2 regions of the Bacillus altitudinis genome follow, and region 1 is predicted to be linked to the other one. Evidence: a T-box and tRNA genes for the amino acid it is inferred to sense, from the RefSeq annotation. Region 1 holds a T-box; the other holds one or more tRNA genes.

Region 1 (15,087 bases):
TCACCCTCAAAGGTCTCTTCGCAAATTCTTCTGGAACAATTTCATGCGACTGCTCTAAATCACCTAAGAAGTCGTTGACCAGCTTCTCTGTACTTTTTGTTTTATAGAGGAAAGCATTCACTTCAAAGTTCAGATGAAAACTTCTCATATCCATATTTGCTGTACCAATTGATGCTAGCTCACTATCCACAATGATAAACTTACTATGCATAAAGCCTTGATCATATTCGTATACCTTCGCACCTGCTTCTAAAAGTTCGGGGAAGTATGAACGGGACGCATGAAATACAATGCGTTTATCTGGATTTTTCGGTGCAATGATTCGTACATCGACTCCGCTCAAAGCAGCAATTTTCAGTGCGGACAAAATATCATCATCAGGTACAAAATAAGGTGAAGCAATCCAAATTGATTTTTTGGCTGAGATAATCATGGAGAAAAAGAGATTTTTAATGACTTCCCACTGTTTATCAGGACCACCCGCAATCATTTGTACGCCTTCTGCTCTACTCTCCATATGGCTGAAATCTTTAAAATAATCCACACCCGAGCACCTTTCATTGGTCATGTAATACCAATCCTGCATAAAAATCTGCTGCAAATCACGAACGGCCTCACCTTTAATCATCAGGTGCGTATCACGCCAAAATCCATATTGTCTGCTTCTCCCCATATATTCGTCCCCAATGTTAAGTCCGCCGACAAATCCTACTTCTCCATCAATCACCACGATTTTCCGGTGATTTCGGAAATTGATTTTATTATTTAATAAGGGCAGTCTCACTGGTAAAAACGGAACGATCTGCACGCCAGCCTTTTCTAAGTCAGCAATATATTGACGGGAAAGTTTTAGGCTGCCTACATCATCATATAAAAAGCGGACAATCACACCACTTTTTGCTTTCTCGATTAAAATGTCCTTTAATTCTTGTCCCAGATCATCATGACGGAGAATATAATATTCTAGGTGAATGTGATGTGTTGCTTTTTTGATCTCTTCAAAAATATGAGAGAACGTTTCTTCTCCATTGGTCAGAACTTTAGAGGATGTGCGATACGTAATAGGGGTATGTCCAAGTCTGTGGGCCAGTTTAAATAAGAGCTGCTGATGGTCACCCATATGAGTCATTTTTTCAATCGCCTCTCTGTGGATACGTTCATCTTCCTGGACAAGCTGTTCGTCTAGTACCGCTTTCTTTTCAAAAAGTCTGCGCTTTTTAATATTGCGTCCAAAGAAAATATAAAACAAAAACCCGAAAAGCGGAAAGCTCCCAAGCAGCACAAGCCACGTAATCGTTTGAGAGGGGTTTCTGTTTTCTAAGAAAATGACAAACCCGATGAAGATAATCGATAAAGTGAATAGAACACTGACGGAACTTAATACACTTACCGCTAGATCACCGGCAAAAATTTGGATAATCAAATAAGCACCTATCGTAATGATAAGAAAAAATAGAACTTTGACTACATTTCTCATTTCATTTTCTCCTTGCCGATCACTTTATTTACTTTTTCATTCAGATAAAAAAGTCGATTCCTCTATAGAAATCGACTTTTGGTTGTTACGAGAAGTGCTGTTGAATCGTTTCAAGCGCATTCTCTTTGACAATCAGCTGACCGTATTCTTGCAGTCTGTAGATGCTGACCACTGATTCATGAGCATATTCAAGCAGAATACTAAGCTTATTCTCCACCTGCTCATCTGACAAATCCTCGTGGAAGTCAACATATAGATAATAACGGTTTTCAAACGAATATAAACTTGTCGTAAAATCCTGCATATTTAATTGAGAAAGTGCAATCAAATCTTCAAAATCATCCATTTTCAAAACGAACTGAAGTTGAAGTTTTTTGTCCTTCTCATTATGATCTTCTTGATCTTGCTCTTCTTTATGAAAATCATCAAGCAGAGCATCTAAACTTTCTTCATCTGTTTGATCTTTTTTATCTTCTGGAATCGGCAATTCGAGCTTTTGTCCATCTTTAGAAAGTTGGGCTTTTGTCACGACAATTTCAAGACCTTTATCAAGTGCCTGTACTTGAATCCAAAGTGGTCCCTCTACTGCAAATTCTTCTTCTTCGTGCACTTCGTCCATCACTTCCCAGAACAGCTCTTCACTGCGCTCACGATTATACCAAATCTCTTCACGGTCAAAACCGCGATCTTCAATATCACCGTAGGAAATATAAAATTTGACTGTATGTTCATTTATTCTCTCGATTTCCATTTTGCCAACCTTCCCTTCTATATAAGATGTTGAAGGGACATACAAGCTCCCAATTAATAGTACTTTACTACACTTTACCCGTTCCGTCTACATGTTAACCATTTAAAGAAATGAGGTATTGCTGTGTACTGTCTATTTTATGATAAAACATGAATAAAAGAAATAAAAACGCATTTTTTGCAGAGAAAACTTGCAGAAACATATATTTGAATTGTCTTCATATATTGGTTGTACGAGCTATTTTAGTGAAATGAGGTGAACTGGATGGAAACAGAGTGGATCGTATCCTTACTGATGATTATTGGCATAGACCTCATATTAGGCGGAGATAATGCATTAATCATTGCAATGGCCAGTCGAAGCTTATCAAATGAAAAACGAAACAAAGCCATATGGATCGGCACACTTTTGGCAGTGCTGATGAGAATCACCATGACTGGTGCTGCCGTTTATTTATTGACCATCCCCTATTTGCAATTTATCGGCGGTCTCTTTCTCCTTTATATCGGATACAATTTGTTAATCGAACAAAAGAAAGAATCCATTCGGATTAAAAGCAGCGGCTCCCTTTGGCGTGCTGTTCAGACCATCGTGATTGCAGATCTTTTTATGTCACTTGATAATGTGATCGCTGTTGCAGGGGCAGCTAAAGGGAACATGGTGCTCACTGCCTTTGGCTTAATGATTTCAGTCCCGATTATTATCTGGGGGAGTAAGCTGATTCATGCAGCACTAACCAAGTTTCCGATTCTTTTATACGGAGGGAGTGCACTTTTAGCTTTTACTGGCGGAGAAATGATTGTCCGTGATGTAAAACTGAATGAATTTATGGCGCAGCATACAACACTTGAATTGTTGCTTCCTTTTTTAACCGTCGCAACCGTTATTTTAGCCAGTCTCTTTTACGAACAAACGGCTGAAAATAAATAAAAAAAGCTGCCAAATGATCGGCAGCTTTTCGTGTTGTCTATTAGTTAGCAAGTCGCTGAGCTTCTCGAAGTTGGAATGTACGAACCGTTCTAGGAAGGAAACGTCTAATTTCATCTTCGTTGTACCCAACTTGCAGTCTTTTTTCATCCAAAATAATTGGACGTCTTAGAAGACCAGGATGCTCATTGATTAGTTTATACAATTGTTGAAGCGGCATTGTCTCAACATTTACATTTAGTTTTTGGAATACTTTAGAACGTGTTGAGATAATTTCATCTGTACCATCTTCCGTCATACGAAGAATCTCTTTGATTTCATCGATTGAAAGAGGCTCAGAAAAGATATTTCTCTCTTGATATGGAATATTGTGCTCTTCTAACCACGCTCTTGCTTTTCTACATGATGTACAGCTTGGTGATGTGTATAATGTTACCATAAATCTTCACTCCTCAATTTGTAGAATGAATATTGATCTGTATTCTTAAATTAAAATTGTTCTAAATAAGTAATCTTTATAGTGATTATACTATAAAAAAGTAAGTGTGAACAGATTTTCTTGCAATTTTTGTGACAAAAACTAGACAATTTCATTCTTTTTGTGCAGATGTTTGAAGTCTGAACATTCTCATTTAGTCGAGATGATCGAAAATATTTTTTTGTTTTCTATTTTCAACGAGCTTCAGCACATCATCAACATCCTCATACGATTGTCCATACCATTCTTCGTCTTTATACGTATGGATTCCTTCGTACGTCTTTCTCATGGCCTCCATCATTTCTTCCTCATTATCTGTACGAGGCGACCAATAAAGAATTTCCATGCGGTTCACTTCATTCGTTGCAAGTGACCTGCGTTTATAACCAATTGATTCAGCATGCTTGAAGTGCTCTCTCTGATAAAACTTTAGGCGTTTTGCAGTATCTGCATCATCTTCATCTACAGGCTCGACCTCAAGCAAGATCGGTTTTCTTTTTTCCTTCAGCTTATGAATGAGCTTTGAGCCGAGGCCTTCACCTCTTGCATCCTTGGAAACAAATAAATAATCAATAAAGATGAAAGAATCAAATTCAGCGTACATCATCACATGATGAGGCCCTTCTTCTTTATGATAAATATCACTTCTTTCCTTTAATAAAGCTTCCATATGCTCTTTTGACTTCATTTCTTCTATCGGGAAGTATTCACTGAGCTTTTCATACCAATTCATGGATCCGCTCCTTATGATGTAGTTAAGAACCACTTCCTTATCTATTCCCGATTTCCTGCTATTTAAACGCCTGTACTAGTAAGACGCAGCAATGCCATTGGTGGTTTCACTTTTTTTCAAGAGAAAGCAAAAAAGTTTTATATCGAACGATTCATGAGCATTTGAAAGCAAGCAAACAAAAGAAGTGTCATGGCAATCTGAAACATGATGAAATAAAGGTACTTCATACGCCGGACTTCTTCCTTCTGTTTATTCGTGCGCCGATACAGAGCAAATTCAACTGAAAACGAAATGATGCAAATGAGCACTAAAAATGCGATCATCCACTTTCCTCCATTTGGTTCCGTTAAAAAAGATAATGAAAAAAGCATCGTGACGATAAAAAAGTGAAGACATGAATAGCGAAACGTCTTCCATAACAACATTTGATTTCCTCCTGGTTTACTCATTTTATATAAAAATTACCATCAACTTGTTTTTTTGTAAAATAAAAAAAGAAGCACTGATATCGCAGTGCTTCTTCTCTGTTCTTATTGTTTTGCTTTGATCTCTTTGAATTCTTCCTCAGTACAGCTGACAAAGTGACCTGGCTTCACTTCACGAAATTCCGTATTTGTTCCTTTATGAACAGATGGATCGTATTTAATCCGTTTGCGGTTACGCTCATAATCAGGATCTGGAAGTGGAATCGCAGATAGTAATGATTTTGTATATGGATGAAGCGGGTTTTCATATAATTCATTCGCTGGTGCCAGCTCAACCAATTTCCCAAAATACATCACACCGATACGATCGCTGATATATTTCACCATGGAAAGGTCATGGGCAATGAATAAATACGTTAAGCCCTTTTCTTCTTGCAGTTCTTTCATTAAGTTGACGACCTGCGCTTGGATCGACACATCTAGTGCAGAGATTGGCTCATCGGCAATGATGAAATCCGGCTCAACAGCTAACGCACGAGCAATCCCAATACGCTGCCTTTGACCGCCCGAAAATTCATGCGGGTATCTATTCGCATGCTCTTTATTCAAACCAACCGTTTCAAGCAATTGATACACACGGTCTTTACGTGCTTGTGCTGATTTTGCAAGACCATGAATATCGATACCCTCTGCAATAATATCCACAACTTTCATTCTTGGATTGAGGGAGGCATATGGGTCCTGAAAGATCATTTGCATTTTTCGGTTAAATTGTTTAAGATCTGTTGTTGATTTTTTATCATGCACATTCTGCCCGTTAAAAATAACTTCGCCACCTGTTGCATTATATAGACGAATGATGGTTCTCCCAGTAGTGGATTTCCCGCAACCAGATTCACCTACAAGACCCAATGTTTCACCTCTATAAATGTCAAAGCTGACATCATCAACAGCTTTTACTTCATTAGGTTTACCCACATTAAAATATTGCTTAAGATTTTTCACTTGTAAAATAACATCTTTTTCACTCAATGTGATCCCCCCCTTTTTGCGCATTAAATTGTCGCATTCTTTGCTTAATTGATTCAGGAGGTTCTACTTTTGGTGCGTTAGGATGTAAAAGCCATGTAGCTGCAAAATGAGTTTCTGATACTTGATATAAAGGCGGCTGCTGTTCAAAATCAATTTTCATTGCAAATTGATTTCTAGCCGCAAACGGGTCTCCTTTTGGAGGATTCAGCAAATCAGGCGGCGTGCCTGGAATTGCAAACAATTTCTCCTCTTTTGCATCAAGACTTGGCATAGAGCTCAGTAATCCCCAAGTATATGGATGTTTTGGGTTATAGAAGATCTCATCTACGGTGCCAATTTCAACAATTTGACCACCATACATAACCGCTACACGATCTGCTACATTCGCAACGACCCCTAAATCATGTGTGATAAAGATGATAGATGTTTCAATTTTCTTTTGAAGATCTTTCATCAGTTCTAAGATTTGGGCTTGAATGGTTACATCTAAAGCAGTAGTTGGCTCATCTGCAATTAAAATTTTCGGATTACAAGCAAGAGCTATTGCAACGACAACCCTTTGTCGCATCCCACCAGAAAATTGATGAGGGTATTGCTTGAACCTCTGTTCCGGTTTCGGAATACCTACAAGACTCAAAAGCTCAAGTGCTCTTTTTTTAGCTTCTTCTTTACTTGCATTTTGATGTTTTAAGATGGGTTCTATAATTTGCTTGCCAATTGTCATAGTCGGATTCAAAGATGTCATTGGATCTTGAAAGACCATGGCGATATCTTTCCCTCTTATTTTCTGCATCTGTTTGTCAGAAAGTTTTGTTAGGTTTTTACCTTGAAACAAAATCTCTCCTTTTTTCACTTCGGAGTTAGATTTAGGAAGCAGACCCATGATTGATTTAGAAGTTACCGATTTACCAGAGCCTGATTCTCCAACAATGGCAAGCGTCTCACCTTTTTTCAATTCAAAATTCACACCTCGAATTGCCTTAACTTCGCCAGCAAATGTGTGGAATGAAATATTTAAGTCATTTACTTTTAAAATCGTTTCTTGTTTATTCATCAACATCACCGCCCCGTACTAATCTTTCATTTTTGGATCAAGTGCATCTCTCACACCGTCGGCAACAAGGTTAAAGACGATCATGATAACACTAATGATAATTGCTGGATAAACCATCTGATATGGGAAAGCGATCATTGATTTAAACCCATCTTCAATTAATGTCCCTAGTGAAGCTTGCGGCTCTTGCAGACCTAATCCAATAAAACTTAAGAAAGCTTCAAAAAAGATCGCACTAGGAATAGTGAACATTGTATTAATAATCATCACACCTGTTAAGTTTGGCAACATGTGCTTAAAGATAATTTTAAAGTTACTTAATCCCAAAGTTCTAGCGGCTAGTACATATTCCTGTTCTTTCAGCTTCATGACTTGAGCACGCACGACCCTAGCCATACTGATCCACCCGGTAATACTTAGTGCAATAATAATTGGAATAATCCCTGGTTTTAAGACGAGAATCATTAATATGACAACGATTAAGTTTGGAATCCCCATTAGAACTTCCAAAATCCGCTGCATCGCATTATCAATTTTCCCACCGAAATAACCAGAAATAGCGCCGTAGGCAACACCAATAATTAAATCGATCACAGCTGCAACAACAGCAATAAGCAGTGAGATTTGAGTTCCTTTCCACACACGTGTAAATAGATCTCTCCCAAGATTATCGGTACCGAACCAGTAGTAATGTTCAATCCCTTTTTGTTCATATGGATTGACCACATCACCATTTTTTAGTGTTCTTTCACCAGTAAAAGGTAAGAAACTAACATGCTCTAACCCTTGGATTCGCGGCGGTAAGTTCGCTTCAGACGTTGTTTGAGTACTAAAGTCTTTGCCACTAATTAATGGTCCGACGAGCGCCATGAATACAATTAAAAATAAAATCACCATACTAACAACAGCGGCTTTATTCTTTTTAATTCTAAGCCATGCGTCTTGCCAATAATTTAGACTTGGTTTTTCAATTTTTTCAGCAGATAATGTATCAACACCAGCGGGTTCAAACAGACTTTTATCAATATTTTCTTCTTGCTGTTTCATTATTTGTTACCTCCCGCTACACGAATTCTAGGATCGATAATTCCATATAGAATATCGACAATAAATACAACCACTACAAAAAGAACGGCAAATAAGATAGTTGTACCCATGATAACTGGGTAGTCGTTTACTGTAATGGCTTTAACAAACTGCTCACCAATTCCAGGAATTGAGAAGATTTTTTCTATTACTAGTGATCCCGTCATTAAACTAACAGTCAATGGACCAAGTACTGTGACAACAGGTATTAAAGCATTTCTCATTGCATGTTTAAATGCGATCTCAAAATAGCCTGCTCCTTTTGCTTTTGCAAGTAAAATGTAATCTGTCTCAAGTACTTCAACCATTTCTGTTCTCATAAAACGAGCACAAATGGAGATAGGGAACATTGCTAACGCTATAGTAGGTAAAATTGTATATTCAAACCCATTCCAAAATTGAGTTGGTAATAACCCCAATTTCACCGCAATATAGTACTGAAGTAATCCAGCGAATACAAAACTCGGAATTGATTTACCGATAACTGCCAAGAAAGTAGCAGAGTAATCCACCCATGTGTTCTGTCTTAAAGCTCCAACTACTCCCAAAAAGATACCAACAATCGTTCCTAAAATAATCGCTTGAAGGCCTAGGACAGCAGATGGTCCTACTCGATATGAAAGAAGTTCTGTTACGGAGGTATTGTTGAATTGGAATGAAACACCTAAATCCCCAGTGAATGTATTAATCATGTAATGAAAATATTGAACAGGAATTGGCTGATCTAGTCCATATTTTGCATTAAGTACAGCTTGTTGAGCTTCTGATAACTTTTGCGCATTAACAAAAGGAGAACCCGGAATAAGTTTCATTAAGAAAAAAGTGATTGAAACAATGATGAAGAGGGTAACAACCATGTAGGCAACCCGTCTGATTAAGTATTTCAGCATACTTGCACCTCCTGATAAAACTGACTTTTCTGTATATTTCGACATATTTCTCTCAGTGAAAAAGAGAGTATATTCAGAGAATACACTCTCTTTTCTATAAGATTGTTAATTATCCTTCAATTTTCATCCATTTGTAGCTGAATTCAGGTCCAACTTTGTGAATGACAAATCCTTTTACTTTGTTATTAATCAGATAGTTAGTTGCTCTCTGATAAATTGGTGAAAGTGCTGCGTCATCTTGTAATAATACTTTTTCAGCTTCTTGTAAAGCTTTCCAGCGTTCTTCAGGTTTAGCAGCTAATTTGCCAGATGCATCTTTTAACAACTGATCATATTTTTTATCTGAGTAACCCATGTGGTTGTTTCCGCCACCTGTGATGAACAAGTCAGAGAACGTGATCGGATCAAGGTAATCTGGACCCCATCCAGCCATCTGAAGATCGTAATCCTCTTTCTTATCACGATCAATACGAGTAGCGAAAGGAACACTTTGAATATTGATATCTAAGCCAGGTAAAGTTTTCTCGAGCTGATCTTTAATGAAAGCACCGATTGTTTTAGCTGTCTCAGAATCATCACCTAAGTAATTAAGCGTTACTTTAGACGTTCCTAATTCTTTCAACCCTTTTTCAAAAAGCTTTTTCGCTTCATCTTTATTAGTTTCTAAGTATTTAGGCATTCCATCACGGAAGTCTTTTCCGCTTTCATCATGTACGAAATCTTTTGGAATTTGATAGTATGCAGCAACTGAACCATTCTGCAATACATCATTTACAAACGCTTCTTTATCAATTGCCGTTGCAATTGCACGACGAACGTTTTCATTCTTTAAAGATTTATTTCCTTGGTTCATTTTCAACCAGAACACAGTAGGTTCTAGTAATCTTTTCATCCGCTTATCACCTTCGTATTGAGAGATGATGGCAGGTGTTGATAATTTAGGTGTAATATCAGCTTCTCCCGCTTCAAATGCGTTAACAGCTGCTTGTGGATCTTTAGATACTTTAAAAGTAAGTTTTGTCATAGAGACGTTCTTTTTGTCCCAATATTCTTCATTCTTTTTGTATTCCCAAGTAGTTGCTTGTGGTCCATCCCAAGAAGAAAGTTCATATGGTCCGTTGTATACAAGGTTCTTTGCAGTCTTCGCATATTTGTCACCTTGTTCTTTAACGAATTTTTCATTCACTGGATAGAATGTTGGGAATGAAAGCAGAGATTGGAAGTAAGGAATTGGTTTTTCAAGTGTAATTTGCAGTTCTTTATCGCTTACAGCTTTAATTCCTAGTTCCTCAGGCTTTGCTTTTTTGTTGTAAACTTTATCAGCATTCTTAATTTTACCAACCATCATATATGGGCCATACTCAGACTTTTGTTCTGGATCTAAAGCACGTTGCCATGCATATACGAAGTCTTGAGCTTTAACTGGGTCACCATTAGACCATTTTGCATCTTTAATTTTGATGTTGTAAACTGTTTTATCTTTGTTAGCAACTGGTTCCCCATCAGCCATACCAGGCACTAATTCTTCTTTATCGTTGAAACGATACAAACCTTCAAACACGTTATTCATAGTCGTAAAACTGATTGTATCACTCGCTTGGATTGTATCCATTGCAGGCATTTCCTGTGATTCTAAAATTGTAGCCTCTTGTTTTGAATCTTTGGATGCAGTGCCCTTGTCGCTACTTTGTTTACCTGAACATGCAGATACAAAAATAGTCAGCACCAATAAAAAAACTAAAAGCAGTGAAAATTTAGACTTTTTCATCTAGTTGTTGACCTCCCCTTCATAAATGAACTACAGGAACTATTATACTAGCAAATAAGTAATTGTGCATTCATTTTTTTAAGAAAATTTTCATATTTCCACTGTTTTTTAATATTTTTATTAAAAAATTGAAATAATTTGGTTATTTTTCTGAGATTTCGTGATCTCAAATACCTAATCAGAAGTAATCCTGTCTATACAATTGGCAATCTTCATGATTCATTGTAAACTGATATCAAGAAATTGATTAAAACAACAGCTTCTTTCCTTGTTTCGTTTTTCTTATATAGTGAAAGTCTTGAATTAAACGTTTTTATTGCTATTTTAGTACAGTAAAGTTTTAATGCGCAGGAGTGATTGTTATTAGATTTTTTATTCTTTTACTTAGTTCTAATGGCCTTGTTTTCATTTTAAGCTTCCTCTTTTATGGGCACATATCTTTCTTAAGCATGATTAACATCACATTTTATTTATCTTCTGGCACTTTGCTAGTGTGGTTATCGTTCATCACTTTAAAAAGTGGATTTTTTGATCAAATATCTTACAGCTTCCGAAAGGTTTTTGATTCTTTAAATAAGCAAAAGGACCATGTTGATGACAGTTTAAACAAACATTTATCATCATCTTTTCAAAGTAACTTTTCAACCTTAAGAACATTAGGTTTGAGTTTACTCATTGAAATGTTAATATTGCTCTTGATTTATTATATGTAAGTTTTGACTTTTGATTTTTGCTTATTTATAATGAATGAAATTACATTTTTGCGATGAAAAAGAAGAGTACATATATTCACCATTTACAGAGAGTCTGCGGTTGGTGCAAGCAGATAATGGCATGTATGGAATGGGCTTTGGAGCAGCTAACCGAACACTTGACAGAGTCAGTAGGCTTAGACGGAGCAGTCTCCGATATCAACGTCTTGAGTGATTTCGTATTGAAATAACAAGGGTGGTACCACGGTTCATTCGTCCCTTTTCTGTTGAAAAGTGATGGGTGGGCCTTTTTATATTGAAGAAAAGAGGTTTTAGTATGACAAAAAAGACGATTTTCTCAGGCATTCAGCCTAGCGGTTCTGTGACATTGGGGAACTACATTGGAGCGATGAAGCAATTTGTCGATCTTCAGCATGATTACAACGGCTACTTTTGTGTGGTCGATCAGCATGCCATTACGGTGAGTCAGGATCGTTTAGCCCTTCGACAAAATATTAGAAGCTTAGCCGCTCTTTATTTGGCAGTGGGACTTGATCCTGAGAAGGCAACATTGTTTATCCAATCAGAGGTACCTGCCCACGCCCAGGCAGGATGGATGCTGCAATGTGTCGCTTATATTGGGGAATTAGAAAGAATGACTCAATTTAAGGACAAATCCGCTGGTAAGGAAGCAGTCGTTTCAGGACTATTAACGTATCCGCCACTAATGGCTGGCGATATTTTGTTATACGGTACGGACTTAGTTCCTGTAGGAGAAGATCAAAAGCAGCATCTTGAATTAACGAGAACGCTTGCTGAACGCTTTAACCGAAAGTATAACGACATCTTTACTGTACCTGAAGTCAAAATTCCAAAAGAAGGCGCTCGGATTATGTCTTTAACAGACCCAACGAAAAAGATGAGCAAATCTGATCCGAACCAAAAATCTTTCATTACCTTATTAGATGAGCCAAAACAGCTTGAAAAGAAAATCAAAAGTGCTGTGACTGATTCAGAAGGGATCGTCAAATATGACAAAGAAAACAAACCTGGAATTGCCAACTTGCTGACGATTTATTCTGTATTAGGGAACGTATCGATTGCAGAGCTTGAACAAAAATACGAAGGTAAAGGTTATGGTGAATTTAAGGGAGATCTTGCGAACGTGGTCGTGGATGCGTTAAAACCAATTCAAGATCGCTATTATGAACTCATTGAGTCAGATGAGCTTGACCGCATTTTAGATGAGGGTGCTGAAAAGGCAAACCGTGCAGCAAACAAAATGCTGAAAAAAATGGAGAATGCAATGGGTCTTGGCCGGAAACGCAAATAAAACAAGCTTGCAGCTTATTCAGCTGCAAGCTTTTTCTAATTCACTTTTGATTCGTTTTCCATTTCCCAAAGTTTTTCAAAAAACGGCTGTCCTTTAATCATTTTTTCACAAAAGGCTAAATGGTTTTCTGACCATCCATCAATGGTTTCGTTATAAAGCATGTTCCAAATTTCCTCGAAAGACATTCGTTTGATCTGGTTGTACATGCGCGGATTCCATTCTGTATACCAATAGGCAATTTCAGCTCGGTTTTGAAGCCCCTTTAGTTGATCTAGCGCCATAAACATCAGCTGCTTCAGCTGTCTTTCTTTTCTCGTTAATCCGCTGATATGCTGCGGTGGTAATGATAGGATGTGATATTCTTTCGTCGATTCAAGGCTGTCCGGCGTGAATTCATACTCCTCTGCCTTCACATCTTTCACCATTTCATATACCAATTGCTCCTGTCTTGGAATCAATCGGCTCTTTCTCACAGGGATGGAATAACCAATCGTATCCACAGCGATGATTCTAATCCCGTCCGTGACCACAAAGCAATACTCTAATTTACGGCGTTCATGATTTTTTCGAATATATGATTTCTCAAATACAGTCTCTAGCAGCGTCTTTGGCAGCTCTGATAGATCATTCTCTATGTAATCAAACAAAGGACTCTGCACCTTAAGTAAAGGCACTTGATCTAACAGCTCAACGCTGTCCTCCTTGCGCCACTCATGAAAATGACACACATTGTAGCCATTTTCTTCCCCTTCAAACCAATTCACCCATACGTCATGAAGAAATAACATAACCAATCCCTCACTTTATAAAAACTGTTGTCCACAGTATGGGCAAGGGATAGAGAAATTATTCCAACTTTATCAAAACTTCAAGCTGAACGACAGGTGGTTTGCCTTTATTTTTTTCGCGGCAGTTAATAAGACGGAAAACACCAGAGATATCAGTAATCCATATGACACCAATATATTTAGAAAAAATACTGGCAATGCCAAGAATGAAGTTAGAGAACATTTGTAAGATGGGAATCGCATGACTCCTATAAGCATGTGGAGTAATGAGTAAGTCCCAGAAATAAACTGCTAATCGGCACATTTAAGAAGGCATTCATTAGACCGATAAAAAAACCAAAAGGTAGACTGACTGTAACCCAAACAGTGCTTCTAGAAACTCAACTGGTATGATAAACTTCATACCAAATCCCATAATGATTGTCGTTGTAATTAAAATACAACCTGGTTTTAATTTTCCAAGCAAGTAAGGAAAAAGCTTCAATCATCCTAAAATGAAAACCTAATACTTGAAACTCGTGCAGCAAGATGGAGTTGGATGTGTTTTAAAGTAAAGTCTGCTTTTTCTGATTTCAATGTTAATATTTATTTTAGCAAAATTAAAACACACAAAACAATTGATCAATTCATATAACCAATTTCCGTTAACGCTCCTCTTTCTAAAGTCAACTCTCAGACAGAAGTATACTTTTTTTCATTCTTGTAATTAAAGTTTTTCATACATAAATATGATGTGATGAATAGAGCAGCAAATACGATGATGAATAAAATAAGATATCCATATTGAGATTTTCCAGCTGGCACAACAGTTATAGTTAAAGTTCCAATTAAAGCAATCTGACCTAATAACTTACATGCATTAATTAATGAGTTGACACGTCCCATATATGCATTATCAACATGTTGGAACATATAACTTTTTCTAAATACTCTAATGGCAGCATTTGAATGACCCCAAAAAAAACTTGCTACAATAAATGTCACAGAGTGAGGGAAAAGAAAGATAACGACTGTTGAAATAGCAAATACGATCATAAACATAATGACACCTTGAATATGTGGAAGTCTCTTTGACATTTGATAGGCTACGAAACCAGCGCCAATTGCTCCGACTGCGTAAAAGATATTTGCAATACCAATTACTGAGGGACCTTCATTCAAAAATTGATAAATAAAAATTGGATCCAAATAATTTGCCACAATAATAACAATACTAGGCACAAAAGTCGTTAATAAAATTACGAACAAAACTTTCCGTTGAGTTAGGTATTGAAGTGAAGACCTAAAGTTAACCCAGTATGATACACTCTTCGTGGCATTGGTCTCCTCTTCTACCACACGACTTCGTTGATAAGGAAGTTTGTATATGATAATTGAAGCGGCAAGAAATGTCATGATATTCATAACCAATATAAGGGTGATGGATATTTGACCGATCATAAAAGCGGCTAAACTAGAGCTAATCATCAAAGCTGCTTGCCCCTGAACTTCTAAACTACTATTGACTTTACTATACTCATCCTCTTTAAACATTTCTTGAGTTAAAGCTGATAACGTTGGGTATTTTATTGAATCATAAATTGTATTATATAGTGTTAATAAAACGACAAGAAAAATATTAAGGAAATTTGAAATATCAAAGAGGATGAGAAA
Region 2 (15,087 bases), 260 kb from region 1:
TCTGTTGGAACAGAAGCGATTGAAGATATTCTGGCAGATCTAGAACAGGCGATTTCAAAAAGCCAGTCTTAACCAAACAAAAAAAGCACACACCTGTGTGCTTTTTCTTATTGGTTAGTGATTGATTAATCGAATATCTTGGAAGGGATAAAACACGAATGATGTTGTCCCTTGAATGTCACTCTTTGTAAAAAGACCTAAACCGTTGCGGCTGTCCATAGAGTTTTGGCGATTGTCACCCATGACAAAGTACTTTCCTTTAGGGACTGTAAGAGGGCCAAAATCAGGTGTCAGCAAGGTGCCATCTGCGGCAGCTTTCTTTTTGTTTGATGCTAAATAAGGCTCCGCCACTTTTTGACCGTTCACATATAGCTGGTCATTTTTCATTTCGATTTTATCACCAGGTAAACCAATCAATCGTTTCACATAGTGAGTACTACGCTCTTCCCCATCAAGAACAATGATTTGTCCGCGTTTATAATCGCCAAAGTAATCGACTGTTTTATTCACAAACACCCGCTCTGTATTATGCAGTGTCGGTTCCATAGAAGTCCCCTTCACAATATACGGTGCGAATAAAAAGTTACGAATGATAAAAACAGCAATAAATGCGATTAAGATGGCTTTGATCCAGCCCCATAATTCTGATTTCTTTTTTTGTGTTTTTGTATTTGTTGTCATAAGCTCCTCCTGAAATCCCCTAGGACAAAATGAGTTATCGCCAGCTGACCGCTAGCGCCACGCTTGTTTCTCCCTAAATATAAACATATTTTGCCAACAAATCAAGCTGTAAGAGAGAAAAAGGCAAGCACCTTTCTGTGCTTGCCCAAAACTCAGTTAGTTAGCAGAAGAATCCGCTTCTGTCTCTTTGTTTGTTTTACCATAGAAATAATCAGATGGATTCACTGGTTTAAAATCAGATAGCTTATGGAATCGAAGAAGATCCCTGTACAGTACTTTATCTGACAGGCTTAACTGATTATCAACACGGGCTTTAATCGTTTCTGTCTTTTTGTTTTGTTTCACCACTTTACCCGTTTTTGTATCGTAGACCGTATTATCTACAAGGGTATATTTTGGTGTCACATAGTTTCCGTTACGGAATGCAACAGTTTGATCATGCTTCTTAGAGAATAAATCTGTTCCAAAATTCACGTACTCATTTGAATCAATACCTTGTAAGTGAAGAAGCGTTGGCATCACGTCTACTTCACCGCCATACGTATGATTCACGCCGCCTTGTTTCCCAGGGATCCGAATCATGAGCGGTACACGCTGATTTTGAGCATTTTGATATGGCGTAATTTCTTTCCCTTGAATCTCACTCATTGCACGGTTATGGTTCTCAGAAATACCGTTATGATCACCATATAATAGAATCACTGAGTCTTTATACAGACCCGATTTTTTCAAGTCCTTAAAGAATTGTTCTAATGACTCATCCAAGTATCTCGCTGTTTGGAAATAATTATCCACTGTTTTATCGCCAGTTGTTGCCTTAGCGATTGTCGCATCTTTCTCATCTAAATTAAATGGATAATGGTTGGTCAATGTCATTAAGTGTGCATAAAATGGCTTTTTCATTGATTCTAACATTGGGATTGATTCTTTAAAGAATGGTTTATCCTTCAGACCCATGTTTACAAGGTTTTCTTCATCCATGTTGTAATAAGATGCATCGAAGAATTGATCAATTCCCATATGTTTATAAATCGTGTCACGGTTCCAGAAAGATTTATAATCCCCGTGAAGCACTGCACTCGTATAGCCTGCTTTTTGATCTAAGATGGCAGGAAGTGATTGGAAGGTATTTTCACCTTTTGTCACAAACGCTGCACCCTCTGGTAAGCCAAACATACTATTATCCATCATCAGCTCAGCATCAGAAGTCTTCCCTTGACCAGTCTGGTGGAAGAAGTTATCAAAATACGTAAAATCTTCTTTTCCATGAGCTAGTTTGTTTAAAAACGGCGTCACTTCTTCTCCATTTAACTTGTAGTCAATTAAAAATGACTGGAAGCTTTCTAAATGGATTTTGATGATGTTTTTCCCTTTAGCTTGACCAAAGTATTCTGCATTTGGTTTCGCATAGTGAGAAGTCGTATAGTTCACGACATCCGTTAAATCATCACTACTCGCATTTGCTACCTGCGTTGCATTTTGTGCGGTTTGCACGCCGTCATAAATCGCATAGTTATAAACACCTAAATATTTCACAATGTACTTATGATCAAATGTTCTCGTCAATAATTCTGGACGATCTTTTTCAGCTAAGTGTAGGTTAACGAAGAACAGTCCAACACCTGCAGCCACAATCAGCAGTGCGAAAGTTTTTTTCATTTGGAACTTCTTCACTTCTGGTCTCCAAATGACAATGGCAATTAAAATGATGATATCTAAGAAGTACAAAAGGTCATGCGGCTTAATACTTGCTAATACACCGCCAGTCATACCTCCCCCAAGATTACCGGCTTGTTTCATTGTCGGGAATGTTAAAAAATCATCAAAGAAACGATAGTACGCTACATTCGCATATAAAAGTGCGGTCATAATAAAATCAATGACAATTAAAGCAATGGCCGATTTACGCCCCTTCAAAAAGAGAGCAAGTCCTAAAAACACGATGGCTGAACTGAATGGATTTAATAAGAGAAGACCCTCTTGAAAAGATCCCTTCACTCCTAAATTAAAGTCCATTTTGTAGGCTGTGTACGATTTTGCCCAAAATAAAAGGACAGCCAAAACAAAAAAGCTATATTTGTTCGCAAATATTTTTTTCATAAAACCTCTTCTTTCTTATTTTCGATCTGATATAAATGAAATCATAAAAAATTTACATTGATTTTGCAAATGTAAATCTTCTGCACCAAGCATTCCGATGCTCTTTTATCCGCAGGTTACATGTGCTCCTTTAATATAACGAATAAGAAGCATCATAAGTTTCAAAAAAAATACGAGTAAATAAAAGGAAAAATATCCATTTACATTAAATTTACTGCCGCTTCATGTTTCAGAGAATGATGAAGGTTTTGTAAATCACTCAGTACTACTTTACTTTTTTCATCTAATCGTGTCAAAGTAATTATAAAGAAAAGGAAGAATCACCTAGGCTTTTCGACTCACTTAGCCAAATTTATACAAAATCCGAACCGATTTGCTTTTTTATTGTGACTCAACCTCCAGCAATCCATGTATCCTCTCTGTTGCCACAAACCTAAAAAACAGTTTTAAGCAAAAAAAGCTTGATTTCCCCTGCCAATGTACGGTGTGATAAAGATATAGCTCCATCAAATAAATCAAGCTGGGGGACATCCTATGAAATCAAACAAACAAATCAACATATTTGAACAAAGATTCTCAGAAGAAGTGATAGACATCATGGCTGTTACAGGACCTTCTGGAGTCGGCGCAGGAAAAGCTGGAAAAGAAACTTTTTGGACTGCTTCAATCCCGCTCATTGCATGGAAGGAAAAAGACCGCATCATAACCGAAAAAGTGAGACTGTGCTGGTTAACAGATGACAAGGGATTACGAGAAAAACAAGCGCAATTACATAAAGAATCTATCGTCACACTTCAAGTACGTAAAGGTGAAGGTGAATTTATGCTCGTTTCACTTGTTGATACAGATGCTGAAGATAAGGAACTTCAAGAAATATTAGAAGAAGCTCAACAACCTATCTTTTACCACGATGACAAGCTGGGTACCTTTGAATTAGTGAAAGGACTAGACTTATTTGAAACAACCATCCAGTGGGGCAATGAGGAGTGCCTACTTTACTTCAACCTTGAAGAAGAGGAAGAAATGAATGACTCTCTGAAAACGGCTAGACAACTCGTAGAAGAGCAGACAACATGGGATGCCTCCATGAAGTCATATGCAGCGAATCAGCTGATTGAACTAGCAAAAGATTGGCAGGAACAAGACGTCTCCGCTGAAAATTCAGAAGAGATCACACCGGATCAATTTATCAGCCGCATCTCTCTTGAAAGCCTCCATGCTTATCCAAATGGAGAATTCGAAGCCTACTATCATGACGGAGATTTATTTTGGGGACATGTCATCATTGTCTCTGGCAATATGAATGGAACGTTTCAAGATGCACACATTGCTGGCTAAAGAATGGGGGATGGATAAATGAAGATCAAAGCTTTTGACGAATTAAATCAACTAGGAAAAACACCTATTGTAGCCAAAATAGGCGGGTTTCGCCCTGATCCATCTAAGTACAGTTGGTTTGCTGGTCATTTTTTCATCCAACGTAATAAAGGGTGGCCGGCAGATCAAGATGGAGCTATGATTCCCATTTTACAAATGTATTTACCCGAAGTACCAGGGGGAATGAATGGCTTTGATGAATGTAAGATGATTCAAATTTTCATCAACAAGAAAACCCTTCCGATCGATATCGCCAAAAACGGTGATGGCTGGAAACTCATTGAATATTCATCAATGGAAGGATTAGAAATCGCTGAGACCCCTGAAGACGTGAAAGGAATGAAACCTTTCCAGATAGAGTGGCTCGAAGGGGAACAACCGGATTATCCATGCTGGGAGGAAGCTTGGTCATACGTTGACTTATCAGAGGTTAATGAAAGTCAAGAAGCGTCAGATTATTTCTTCGAGCATTACTCAAACTACTCATTCACAAAAATCGGTGGATACGGAGCTTACATCCAATCTCCTCCCCACCAGATGTCAGGAGAATTCATGCTGCAAATCGCCTCTGAAGAAAAACCTCGGTTCATGATTGGTGATAACGGCACGATGTATTTCTATTACGACAAAGACAATAAAGAATGGTTCATGCACTGGGATTGTTTTTAAACTGATTGAATGGAACCTTTCCCCTTTCTAACCGTAATAAACGATATGAAGGGGGCCAGAGGTATGGGATTCATTTTAGACATCTTCAATCTTGCTCTGTATATCCCTTTTTTACAGGTAGATGAAGATGATATATCACGGAATGCAGCACAGCTAAAAAAATACAGCTGGTTTCAAGCGTTATTAAGTGAACAAACGAGCAGAGAGCTGATCATTTATAATCAAGGAGTCCGCCGTGTAATTGGTCAATTTAAGACGAGTAAACTCCATAAGAAGCCATACAACATCAGATGCAAACGAAAGGTACAACAAGCCATACACCGTGCCATGTCAAAACACGGAAAGATCCGCACTTAGCTGTGGCTCTTTCCGTACAAATGTAATAAATCCTTTTGAAGAAAACAATTGACGCTCGGACAACTCTCCCCGTATATTATGTATAAATCCATCTTTTTTTAGAAAAGGGGGCCTCACATGCGCTTGTTTAAGAACTGGAGAAAAAAGCAGCACAAACAGCCGATTACTTCAGAAACGCAAGAAGACAGCATCCCAATTAACTTTTCCACCCTTCCCTTTGGCACAGACACCATAGATGATTTTTTGTTCAACTTAGACCTAACCTCAAAACTGATAGATCCATACAAAGAAGCAGACACGAACAAATAGAACCTCAACTTTCGTGAACCCTCATCCAATATTGGATGATTTTTTTATACTTAGAGGAAGGTGTACCCCCTATGAAGACATATTATTTCGTCAGACACTGTCAAGCAGATGGACAATCCGAGGATGCGTCTTTAACGCCTCAAGGCATCACACAATCGCATGAACTCGCACAGTTTTTTTCCGGCATTCAGCTCAACCAGATCATCTCAAGTCCTTATAAACGAGCGATTCAAACCGCTGAGCCCCTTGCTTATGCCAAACAAATAAAGGTACAAATTGACAAACGGCTCTCTGAACGTAGGTTAAGCAGTCAACCAATGAAGGATTGGTATGAAAAACTAAAGCTCAGTTTTTCGGACTTGCATATGACCTGTGAAGGCGGAGAGTCGAGCCAAGAAGCGATGAATCGTATTGTAGAGGCACTCTATGAACAAATAAAATTAGGAAGAGATCATACTTTATTCGCCACTCATGGCAATATTATGAGCCTGCTTCTAAAACACGCCGATCCCGCAATTGGATTCAAGGAGTGGGAACAACTAAGCAATCCAGATGTCTACATCCTGAAATATTTTAAAGCAGACCATGTAGAAATAGAAAGAATATGGCATAAATAAAAAAGGCAGGGTTGACCCCAGCCTTTTTCTTATGAAAAACAACTATTGATTATAGTAAAATGTCTGTACCCACTCATAGGGCTTCTTACGATCCGCACACCATTTCACAAAGCCTCTTGTCTCCGTCTGCTGAAATTCCTTCCAGTCCGATAAAAGCTGGTTATAGTAGACTGCTAGTTTTTCAACATTGCTTTGAACATTTTTATCTTCGATCAGTTTCATGACATCTTGAATCCCTTGAATTCGCTCATGATCTTTCTCATAGGTGCTTAAATAAAGTTCTTCATGTATATGATGAAACGAATACCACAAAGCCGAGAAATAGGTTTCGCAAATTTGAACAATCACTCGCTGCTCTTTGCTGCCTCCCATCTCTAATGCCTTCAATAAATAGGGCAGACCTTCCCCCTGATGCACAAACAAGCCTTGCCAGCGATACGGTCTCACATCCATTGGATCAATATTTTCCCACTCTCGAAGAACAGGGTGGATCACCCCATGTACCAATGGATACACAAGCAAATGATGACCATCCTCAAAACGTTCAATGTAATCAAACAGCCAAACAACAAATGAACGCCGTGCTGTAAATTCGTTCTTATTCATCTCTTTAACAAAAGACTGAAGAACCTTTAACGCATCTTTACGCAGACCCTGTTCTTTCCTTACACAGTACTGTCTAAAAAGCGGATAATCATGTGATCGCTCATCTTCAATAATAGTCTGTAATATCGTCTTCATTTGCAAGATAACAACTCCGCCTCTTTACATTCATTTTATTGAACTATTATAACCAATTGTAACATCCACATGAAACTAGTAAAAAGATGAGTTGTCCTTTTTCTTTTATAAAACCCTTGGCATCCTCAAATCCATTCTTTTCTGTGTTCATGAATGAATTGTATGTCTTTTTGATAATGTTCAAGGTGCCCGTCATGAATCATTTTTTGAAAGGCTCTATCCCCTTCACTCGCTTTTCGCTTCATGTATTGACATAAACCTTCTAAACGCAGCAACACCATGTCCACATAATCTTCTGGTATTTCCTCACCATAAGCTTCAAAAAACAGTTTGACTCTATACTTTATATGGGCTGCATGCTCTGATGTATGATAATTTACGACCTCCCCTGTTTCAGTACGAAAAAACCTACTGAGAGGGACACATGTATAGAGAGTATATGCAATATCCCAAAGCCTTGGACCAGGGGCAGCTACATCAAAATCAATGATTCCCACTGGCTTTTTATTTTTGAAAATAATATTGTACATCGCAAAATCATTATGGCACACAACCTCTATGTTGTTAGGCGTATTGTCCATTCGTTCCCAATCGTCTGAAATGGGAAAATCACAAACAGCATCATGGTACAGTCTAAGCATTTTCGCTATTTCTTTTAAAGCATTGTGAGAGTACATGTATTCTTTTAAGGGATCATGACCGGCCTCACCTTCAATGAAGGACAAGATCTCTCTACCTTTTTCATCAACCCCCAAAAACGTTGGAGCATAGGAGAAATTCTTTTTTTCTAAATGCTTTAGCAGCTTTTGTATATTCATATTGTCTGACTTTACCTCTCTGCGAACCGTATCTCCTGAACGATATACGTTGGAGACATTTCCACCTGTCAATAACTCTTCATGATCATTTTGTTTTTTCATAAATTCTCCCCCAAACTGGGTCACAATGATGATGCAAGCTAAAGATGTGTATGTACCCACAAATATTCATTTAGTTACACAAAGGTAATTCACTGTTTTATGTGAATGTGCCAATCCATTCTGTTTCCTTATATGGTTAAATGTATCGTACCAAATGTTGCAAATCATCTAAAGTTTATTCTGTTAAAAGTAGTACATGCTCATTCTGTTCTAATAGGATTCTATTTTCATCTAAATAACTCATTTAAACCACAAAATAACGTTTCACCACGAGGGTGAAACGTTGGGTTCACGGTAAAAACCAAACTTTTAATAGATACCGGTGGCCGGAGTCGAACCGACACTCCGTGATAAATGATTCCAAAAAGGCAAGGTATACCCTCTTAAAGTAAAGCACCTGTTAATGAAATAAGAATTAAAGTTCTTCTTGATATATTGCTAATTTTATCGGCTTTAAAGTCAAAGGAATTTTAAACTCATGAATACTTTCAATATGATGAAAAAAATGATCTATATCGTCATAATCCATTGACCATTCTTCTACTACCTTTAACTTTTTTAACTCGCTTGTTGGTTTAAATAAAAATTCACAGTGCAGTTGTTCCATGTGAGAATAATCATCTTCTTCATAAATTGTAAACTGACGTACAAAATCAAGATGAAATAGTTCCTCTCCTGTAAAATCATAGACACCACACTGAAATAAAATTTCTTTATCTTCTTCGCCCTCAACGGTCTCCTTTGAAAAAGCCTTAAATGTTTCCCAAACCTTATTTATCTCATCGGTATCTTCACCGATGCTATCTTTAAGATAACTTTCAGCATTTTTAACCGTAATCATTACAACACCTCCTATGTACAATTGATCCAATCCATCTTCAATTGTCCTGCCCCTTTAGTTTAATCATAAGGTAACCATCAATAAAGTAAAAGTTAATCTCCTTTGAACACAATTTGAAGTAATTTTTTCGTGTGAAAAATCAGGTAAACAACAAATAAAAAAAGCCCTCCTACAATTTGTAGAAAGACGTTTTAAACGTTAATATTCTTTAATTCTTCTGTAATTGATGATAATAAAGAATATCTAAAACTAGATACCGGTGGCCGGGGTCGAACCGGCACTCCGTGAGGAACACGATTTTGAGTCGTGCGCGTCTGCCAATTCCGCCACACCGGCATGATCATTAAAGAGCGCAACTTATAATAAATAAAAAATGGTGCCGAGGGCCGGACTTGAACCGGCACGGTAGTCACCTACCGCAGGATTTTAAGTCCTGTGTGTCTGCCAATTCCACCACCCCGGCAGTCTTTTCAAAAAAGGCGACACCCGGATTTGAACCGGGGATAAAGGTTTTGCAGACCTCTGCCTTACCACTTGGCTATGCCGCCATAATTGGAGCGGAAGACGGGATTCGAACCCGCGACCCCCACCTTGGCAAGGTGGTGTTCTACCACTGAACTACTTCCGCATATCAACTGGGCTAGCTGGATTCGAACCAACGCATGACGGAGTCAAAGTCCGTTGCCTTACCGCTTGGCTATAGCCCAATAATAAAATGGGGCGATTGATGGGAATCGAACCCACGAGTGCCAGAGCCACAATCTGGTGCGTTAACCACTTCGCCACAACCGCCATAAATGTTATGAATCATATAATTGGCAGGGGCAGTAGGAATCGAACCCACACCGGAGGTTTTGGAGACCTCTGTTCTACCGTTAAACTATGCCCCTATGAAAATAAAAATGGTGGAGGGGGGCGGATTCGAACCGCCGAACCCGGAGGGAGCGGATTTACAGTCCGCCGCGTTTAGCCACTTCGCTACCCCTCCACATTTGAAAAACAGTGCCGGCAAGAGGACTTGAACCCCCAACCTACTGATTACAAGTCAGTTGCTCTACCAATTGAGCTACACCGGCAAATAGTGGTGGCTCGGGACGGAATCGAACCGCCGACACACGGATTTTCAGTCCGTTGCTCTACCAACTGAGCTACCGAGCCAAGTATTCTTTTTAAAAAATGGCGGTCCGGACGGGACTCGAACCCGCGACCTCCTGCGTGACAGGCAGGCATTCTAACCAACTGAACTACCGGACCAATAAAGAGAAATTTGGTTGCGGGGGCAGGATTTGAACCTGCGACCTTCGGGTTATGAGCCCGACGAGCTACCGAACTGCTCCACCCCGCGACGATATAAAAGATATGGTGGAGGATGACGGGCTCGAACCGCCGACCCTCTGCTTGTAAGGCAGATGCTCTCCCAGCTGAGCTAATCCTCCGAATAAAATGCTGGCATGTATTTCTATAAAAATGGTGACCCGTACGGGATTCGAACCCGTGTTACCGCCGTGAAAGGGCGGTGTCTTAACCGCTTGACCAACGGGCCCTTTATTATGTAAATTGTGGCGGAGAGCAAGGGATTCGAACCCTTGAGACGGGGTTACCGCCTACACGATTTCCAATCGTGCTCCTTCGGCCACTCGGACAGCTCTCCAAATTGGCTCCGCAGGTAGGATTCGAACCTACGACCGATCGGTTAACAGCCGATAGCTCTACCACTGAGCTACTGCGGAATGAAGAAAGCCTGGCGATGTCCTACTCTCACAGGGGGAAACCCCCAACTACCATCGGCGCTGAAGAGCTTAACTTCCGTGTTCGGTATGGGAACGGGTGTGACCTCTTCGCCATCATCACCAGACAATTTAGTGACAAAAGATATTATACTATGTATTACAAATAAATCAAGAGATATTTCAAAAAATGTTCTCTCAAAACTAGATAACAATGTTCATGCTTCACATTAGAATATAGGTTAAGTCCTCGATCTATTAGTATCTGTCAGCTCCACGTGTCACCACGCTTCCACCTCAGACCTATCAACCTGATCATCTTTCAGGGATCTTACTTCCTTGCGGAATGGGAAATCTCATCTTGAGGGGGGCTTCATGCTTAGATGCTTTCAGCACTTATCCCGTCCGCACATAGCTACCCAGCGATGCCCTTGGCAGAACAACTGGTACACCAGCGGTGCGTCCATCCCGGTCCTCTCGTACTAAGGACAGCTCCTCTCAAATTTCCTGCGCCCGCGACGGATAGGGACCGAACTGTCTCACGACGTTCTGAACCCAGCTCGCGTACCGCTTTAATGGGCGAACAGCCCAACCCTTGGGACCGACTACAGCCCCAGGATGCGATGAGCCGACATCGAGGTGCCAAACCTCCCCGTCGATGTGGACTCTTGGGGGAGATAAGCCTGTTATCCCCGGGGTAGCTTTTATCCGTTGAGCGATGGCCCTTCCATGCGGAACCACCGGATCACTAAGCCCGACTTTCGTCCCTGCTCGACTTGTAGGTCTCGCAGTCAAGCTCCCTTGTGCCTTTACACTCTGCGAATGATTTCCAACCATTCTGAGGGAACCTTTGGGCGCCTCCGTTACATTTTAGGAGGCGACCGCCCCAGTCAAACTGCCCACCTGACACTGTCTCCCTGCCCGATAAGGGCAGCGGGTTAGAAGGTCAATACAGCCAGGGTAGTATCCCACCGATGCCTCCACCGAAGCTAGCGCTCCGGTTTCCAAGGCTCCTACCTATCCTGTACAAGCTGTACCAACATTCAATATCAGGCTGCAGTAAAGCTCCACGGGGTCTTTCCGTCCTGTCGCGGGTAACCTGCATCTTCACAGGTACTATAATTTCACCGAGTCTCTCGTTGAGACAGTGCCCAGATCGTTGCGCCTTTCGTGCGGGTCGGAACTTACCCGACAAGGAATTTCGCTACCTTAGGACCGTTATAGTTACGGCCGCCGTTTACTGGGGCTTCAATTCGCACCTTCGCTTACGCTAAGCGCTCCTCTTAACCTTCCAGCACCGGGCAGGCGTCAGCCCCTATACTTCGCCTTACGGCTTCGCAGAGACCTGTGTTTTTGCTAAACAGTCGCCTGGGCCTATTCACTGCGGCTTCTCGGGGCTTTAACACCCTAAGAAGCACCCCTTCTCCCGAAGTTACGGGGTCATTTTGCCGAGTTCCTTAACGAGAGTTCTCTCGATCACCTTAGGATTCTCTCCTCGCCTACCTGTGTCGGTTTGCGGTACGGGCACCTCTCACCTCGCTAGAGGCTTTTCTTGGCAGTGTGGAATCAGGAACTTCGCTACTAAATTTCGCTCGCCATCACAGCTCAGCCTTCACGGGAAACGGATTTGCCTATTTCCCAGCCTAACTGCTTGGACGCGGATATCCAATACCGCGCTTACCCTATCCTCCTGCGTCCCCCATTGCTCAAATGGTGAGGAGGTGGTACAGGAATATCAACCTGTTGTCCATCGCCTACGCCTTTCGGCCTCGGCTTAGGTCCCGACTAACCCTGAGCGGACGAGCCTTCCTCAGGAAACCTTAGGCATTCGGTGGACGGGATTCTCACCCGTCTTTCGCTACTCATACCGGCATTCTCACTTCTAAGCGCTCCACCAGTCCTTCCGGTCTGACTTCACTGCACTTAGAACGCTCTCCTACCACTGTTCGTAAGAACAGTCCGCAGCTTCGGTGATACGTTTAGCCCCGGTACATTTTCGGCGCAGAGTCACTCGACCAGTGAGCTATTACGCACTCTTTAAATGGTGGCTGCTTCTAAGCCAACATCCTGGTTGTCTAAGCAACTCCACATCCTTTTCCACTTAACGTATACTTTGGGACCTTAGCTGGCGGTCTGGGCTGTTTCCCTTTCGACTACGGATCTTATCACTCGCAGTCTGACTCCCAAGGATAAGTCATCGGCATTCGGAGTTTGACTGAATTCGGTAACCCGGTAGGGGCCCCTAGTCCAATCAGTGCTCTACCTCCGAGACTCTTACCTTGAGGCTAGCCCTAAAGCTATTTCGGAGAGAACCAGCTATCTCCAGGTTCGATTGGCATTTCACCCCTACCCACACCTCATCCCCGCACTTTTCAACGTGCGTGGGTTCGGGCCTCCATTCAGTGTTACCTGAACTTCACCCTGGACATGGGTAGATCACCTGGTTTCGGGTCTACGACCACGTACTCATGCGCCCTATTCAGACTCGCTTTCGCTGCGGCTCCGCATCTTCTGCTTAACCTTGCACGGGATCGTAACTCGCCGGTTCATTCTACAAAAGGCACGCCATCACCCGTTAACGGGCTCTGACTACTTGTAGGCACACGGTTTCAGGATCTATTTCACTCCCCTTCCGGGGTGCTTTTCACCTTTCCCTCACGGTACTGGTTCACTATCGGTCACTAGGGAGTATTTAGCCTTGGGAGATGGTCCTCCCGGATTCCGACGGAATTTCACGTGTTCCGCCGTACTCAGGATCCACTCTGGAGAGAACAACATTTCAGTTACAGGGCTGTTACCTTCTTTGGCGGGCCTTTCCAGACCTCTTCGCTTATATCGTTCCTTTGTAACTCCGTATAGAGTGTCCTACAACCCCAAGAGGCAAGCCTCTTGGTTTGGGCTGTTCCCGTTTCGCTCGCCGCTACTCAGGGAATCGCATTTGCTTTCTCTTCCTCCGGGTACTTAGATGTTTCAGTTCCCCGGGTATGCCTTCTCATACTCTATGTATTCAAGTATGGATACTACTCCATTACGAGCAGTGGGTTTCCCCATTCGGAAATCTCCGGATCAAAGCTTGCTTACAGCTCCCCGAAGCATATCGGTGTTCGTCCCGTCCTTCATCGGCTCCTAGTGCCAAGGCATCCACCGTGCGCCCTTTCTAACTTAACCATTTCTTACTTTAGAAAGAATCACTATGTGTGATGAACTTTGCATTGCATTCAATGTGAATGTATTACTTATTGTTATCTAGTTTTCAAAGAACAATCCTGTCTCGCTAGAGACATGTTTGAAGGAATGATCCTTCAAAACTAAACAAGACGAAAAACGTACGCTGCTCCATATATCCTTAGAAAGGAGGTGATCCAGCCGCACCTTCCGATACGGCTACCTTGTTACGACTTCACCCCAATCATCTGCCCCACCTTCGGCGGCTGGCTCCATAAAGGTTACCTCACCGACTTCGGGTGTTGCAAACTCTCGTGGTGTGACGGGCGGTGTGTACAAGGCCCGGGAACGTATTCACCGCGGCATGCTGATCCGCGATTACTAGCGATTCCAGCTTCACGCAGTCGAGTTGCAGACTGCGATCCGAACTGAGAACAGATTTGTGGGATTGGCTAAACCTTGCGGTCTCGCAGCCCTTTGTTCTGTCCATTGTAGCACGTGTGTAGCCCAGGTCATAAGGGGCATGATGATTTGACGTCATCCCCACCTTCCTCCGGTTTGTCACCGGCAGTCACCTTAGAGTGCCCAACTAAATGCTGGCAACTAAGATCAAGGGTTGCGCTCGTTGCGGGACTTAACCCAACATCTCACGACACGAGCTGACGACAACCATGCACCACCTGTCACTCTGTCCCCGAAGGGAAAGCCCTATCTCTAGGGTTGTCAGAGGATGTCAAGACCTGGTAAGGTTCTTCGCGTTGCTTCGAATTAAACCACATGCTCCACCGCTTGTGCGGGCCCCCGTCAATTCCTTTGAGTTTCAGTCTTGCGACCGTACTCCCCAGGCGGAGTGCTTAATGCGTTAGCTGCAGCACTAAGGGGCGGAAACCCCCTAACACTTAGCACTCATCGTTTACGGCGTGGACTACCAGGGTATCTAATCCTGTTCGCTCCCCACGCTTTCGCTCCTCAGCGTCAGTTACAGACCAGAGAGTCGCCTTCGCCACTGGTGTTCCTCCACATCTCTACGCATTTCACCGCTACACGTGGAATTCCACTCTCCTCTTCTGCACTCAAGTTTCCCAGTTTCCAATGACCCTCCCCGGTTGAGCCGGGGGCTTTCACATCAGACTTAAGAAACCGCCTGCGAGCCCTTTACGCCCAATAATTCCGGACAACGCTTGCCACCTACGTATTACCGCGGCTGCTGGCACGTAGTTAGCCGTGGCTTTCTGGTTAGGTACCGTCAAGGTGCAAGCAGTTACTCTTGCACTTGTTCTTCCCTAACAACAGAGCTTTACGATCCGAAAACCTTCATCACTCACGCGGCGTTGCTCCGTCAGACTTTCGTCCATTGCGGAAGATTCCCTACTGCTGCCTCCCGTAGGAGTCTGGGCCGTGTCTCAGTCCCAGTGTGGCCGATCACCCTCTCAGGTCGGCTACGCATCGTCGCCTTGGTGAGCCGTTACCTCACCAACTAGCTAATGCGCCGCGGGTCCATCTGTAAGTGACAGCCGAAACCGTCTTTCATCCTTGAACCATGCGGTTCAAGGAACTATCCGGTATTAGCTCCGGTTTCCCGG

What was found. A T-box is a leader RNA that pairs with one kind of tRNA and senses whether it is charged. The one in region 1 lies ahead of trpS (tryptophan--tRNA ligase), so its partner is inferred to be a tRNA-Trp.
Region 2: it encodes a tRNA-Trp, which carries the amino acid that the T-box ahead of trpS (tryptophan--tRNA ligase) is inferred to sense. The anticodon was not compared.

What each region holds. Positions count from the first base shown of each region.
Region 1 covers NZ_CP009108.1:2,073,382-2,088,468, reverse strand. The annotation lists gene cls (cardiolipin synthase) at 1-1,477, opposite strand, end outside; gene mecA (adaptor protein MecA) at 1,563-2,228, opposite strand; gene ID12_RS10435 (TerC family protein) at 2,493-3,158, shown strand; gene spxA (transcriptional regulator SpxA) at 3,199-3,594, opposite strand; gene ID12_RS10425 (GNAT family N-acetyltransferase) at 3,788-4,366, opposite strand; gene ID12_RS10420 (hypothetical protein) at 4,504-4,791, opposite strand; gene ID12_RS10415 (ABC transporter ATP-binding protein) at 4,897-5,847, opposite strand; gene ID12_RS10410 (ABC transporter ATP-binding protein) at 5,816-6,877, opposite strand; gene opp3C (oligopeptide ABC transporter permease) at 6,896-7,924, opposite strand; gene opp3b (oligopeptide ABC transporter permease) at 7,924-8,853, opposite strand; gene ID12_RS10395 (peptide ABC transporter substrate-binding protein) at 8,963-10,621, opposite strand; gene ID12_RS18940 (DUF3899 domain-containing protein) at 11,071-11,334, shown strand; T-box leader at 11,379-11,597, shown strand; gene trpS (tryptophan--tRNA ligase) at 11,651-12,646, shown strand; gene ID12_RS10385 (YjbA family protein) at 12,682-13,434, opposite strand; gene ID12_RS10375 (MFS transporter) at 14,107-15,087, opposite strand, start outside.
Region 2 covers NZ_CP009108.1:1,815,259-1,830,345, reverse strand. The annotation lists gene ID12_RS09215 (homocysteine synthase) at 1-72, shown strand, start outside; gene lepB (signal peptidase I) at 115-681, opposite strand; gene ltaS (lipoteichoic acid synthase) at 838-2,781, opposite strand; gene ID12_RS09200 (DUF2262 domain-containing protein) at 3,316-4,119, shown strand; gene ID12_RS09195 (DUF1963 domain-containing protein) at 4,138-4,827, shown strand; gene ID12_RS09190 (hypothetical protein) at 4,891-5,184, shown strand; gene ID12_RS09185 (hypothetical protein) at 5,302-5,493, shown strand; gene ID12_RS09180 (histidine phosphatase family protein) at 5,565-6,110, shown strand; gene ID12_RS09175 (hypothetical protein) at 6,153-6,857, opposite strand; gene ID12_RS09170 (phosphotransferase) at 6,977-7,771, opposite strand; gene ID12_RS09165 (hypothetical protein) at 8,187-8,612, opposite strand; tRNA gene ID12_RS09160 (tRNA-Leu) at 8,867-8,948, opposite strand; tRNA gene ID12_RS09155 (tRNA-Leu) at 8,987-9,075, opposite strand; tRNA gene ID12_RS09150 (tRNA-Cys) at 9,090-9,160, opposite strand; tRNA gene ID12_RS09145 (tRNA-Gly) at 9,166-9,240, opposite strand; tRNA gene ID12_RS09140 (tRNA-Gln) at 9,248-9,319, opposite strand; tRNA gene ID12_RS09135 (tRNA-His) at 9,329-9,404, opposite strand; tRNA gene ID12_RS09130 (tRNA-Trp) at 9,429-9,502, opposite strand; tRNA gene ID12_RS09125 (tRNA-Tyr) at 9,516-9,600, opposite strand; tRNA gene ID12_RS09120 (tRNA-Thr) at 9,616-9,688, opposite strand; tRNA gene ID12_RS09115 (tRNA-Phe) at 9,695-9,770, opposite strand; tRNA gene ID12_RS09110 (tRNA-Asp) at 9,790-9,866, opposite strand; tRNA gene ID12_RS09105 (tRNA-Met) at 9,881-9,957, opposite strand; tRNA gene ID12_RS09100 (tRNA-Val) at 9,973-10,048, opposite strand; tRNA gene ID12_RS09095 (tRNA-Glu) at 10,081-10,155, opposite strand; tRNA gene ID12_RS09090 (tRNA-Ser) at 10,173-10,263, opposite strand; tRNA gene ID12_RS09085 (tRNA-Asn) at 10,268-10,342, opposite strand; rRNA gene rrf (5S ribosomal RNA) at 10,352-10,467, opposite strand; rRNA gene ID12_RS09075 (23S ribosomal RNA) at 10,578-13,507, opposite strand; rRNA gene ID12_RS09070 (16S ribosomal RNA) at 13,690-15,087, opposite strand, start outside.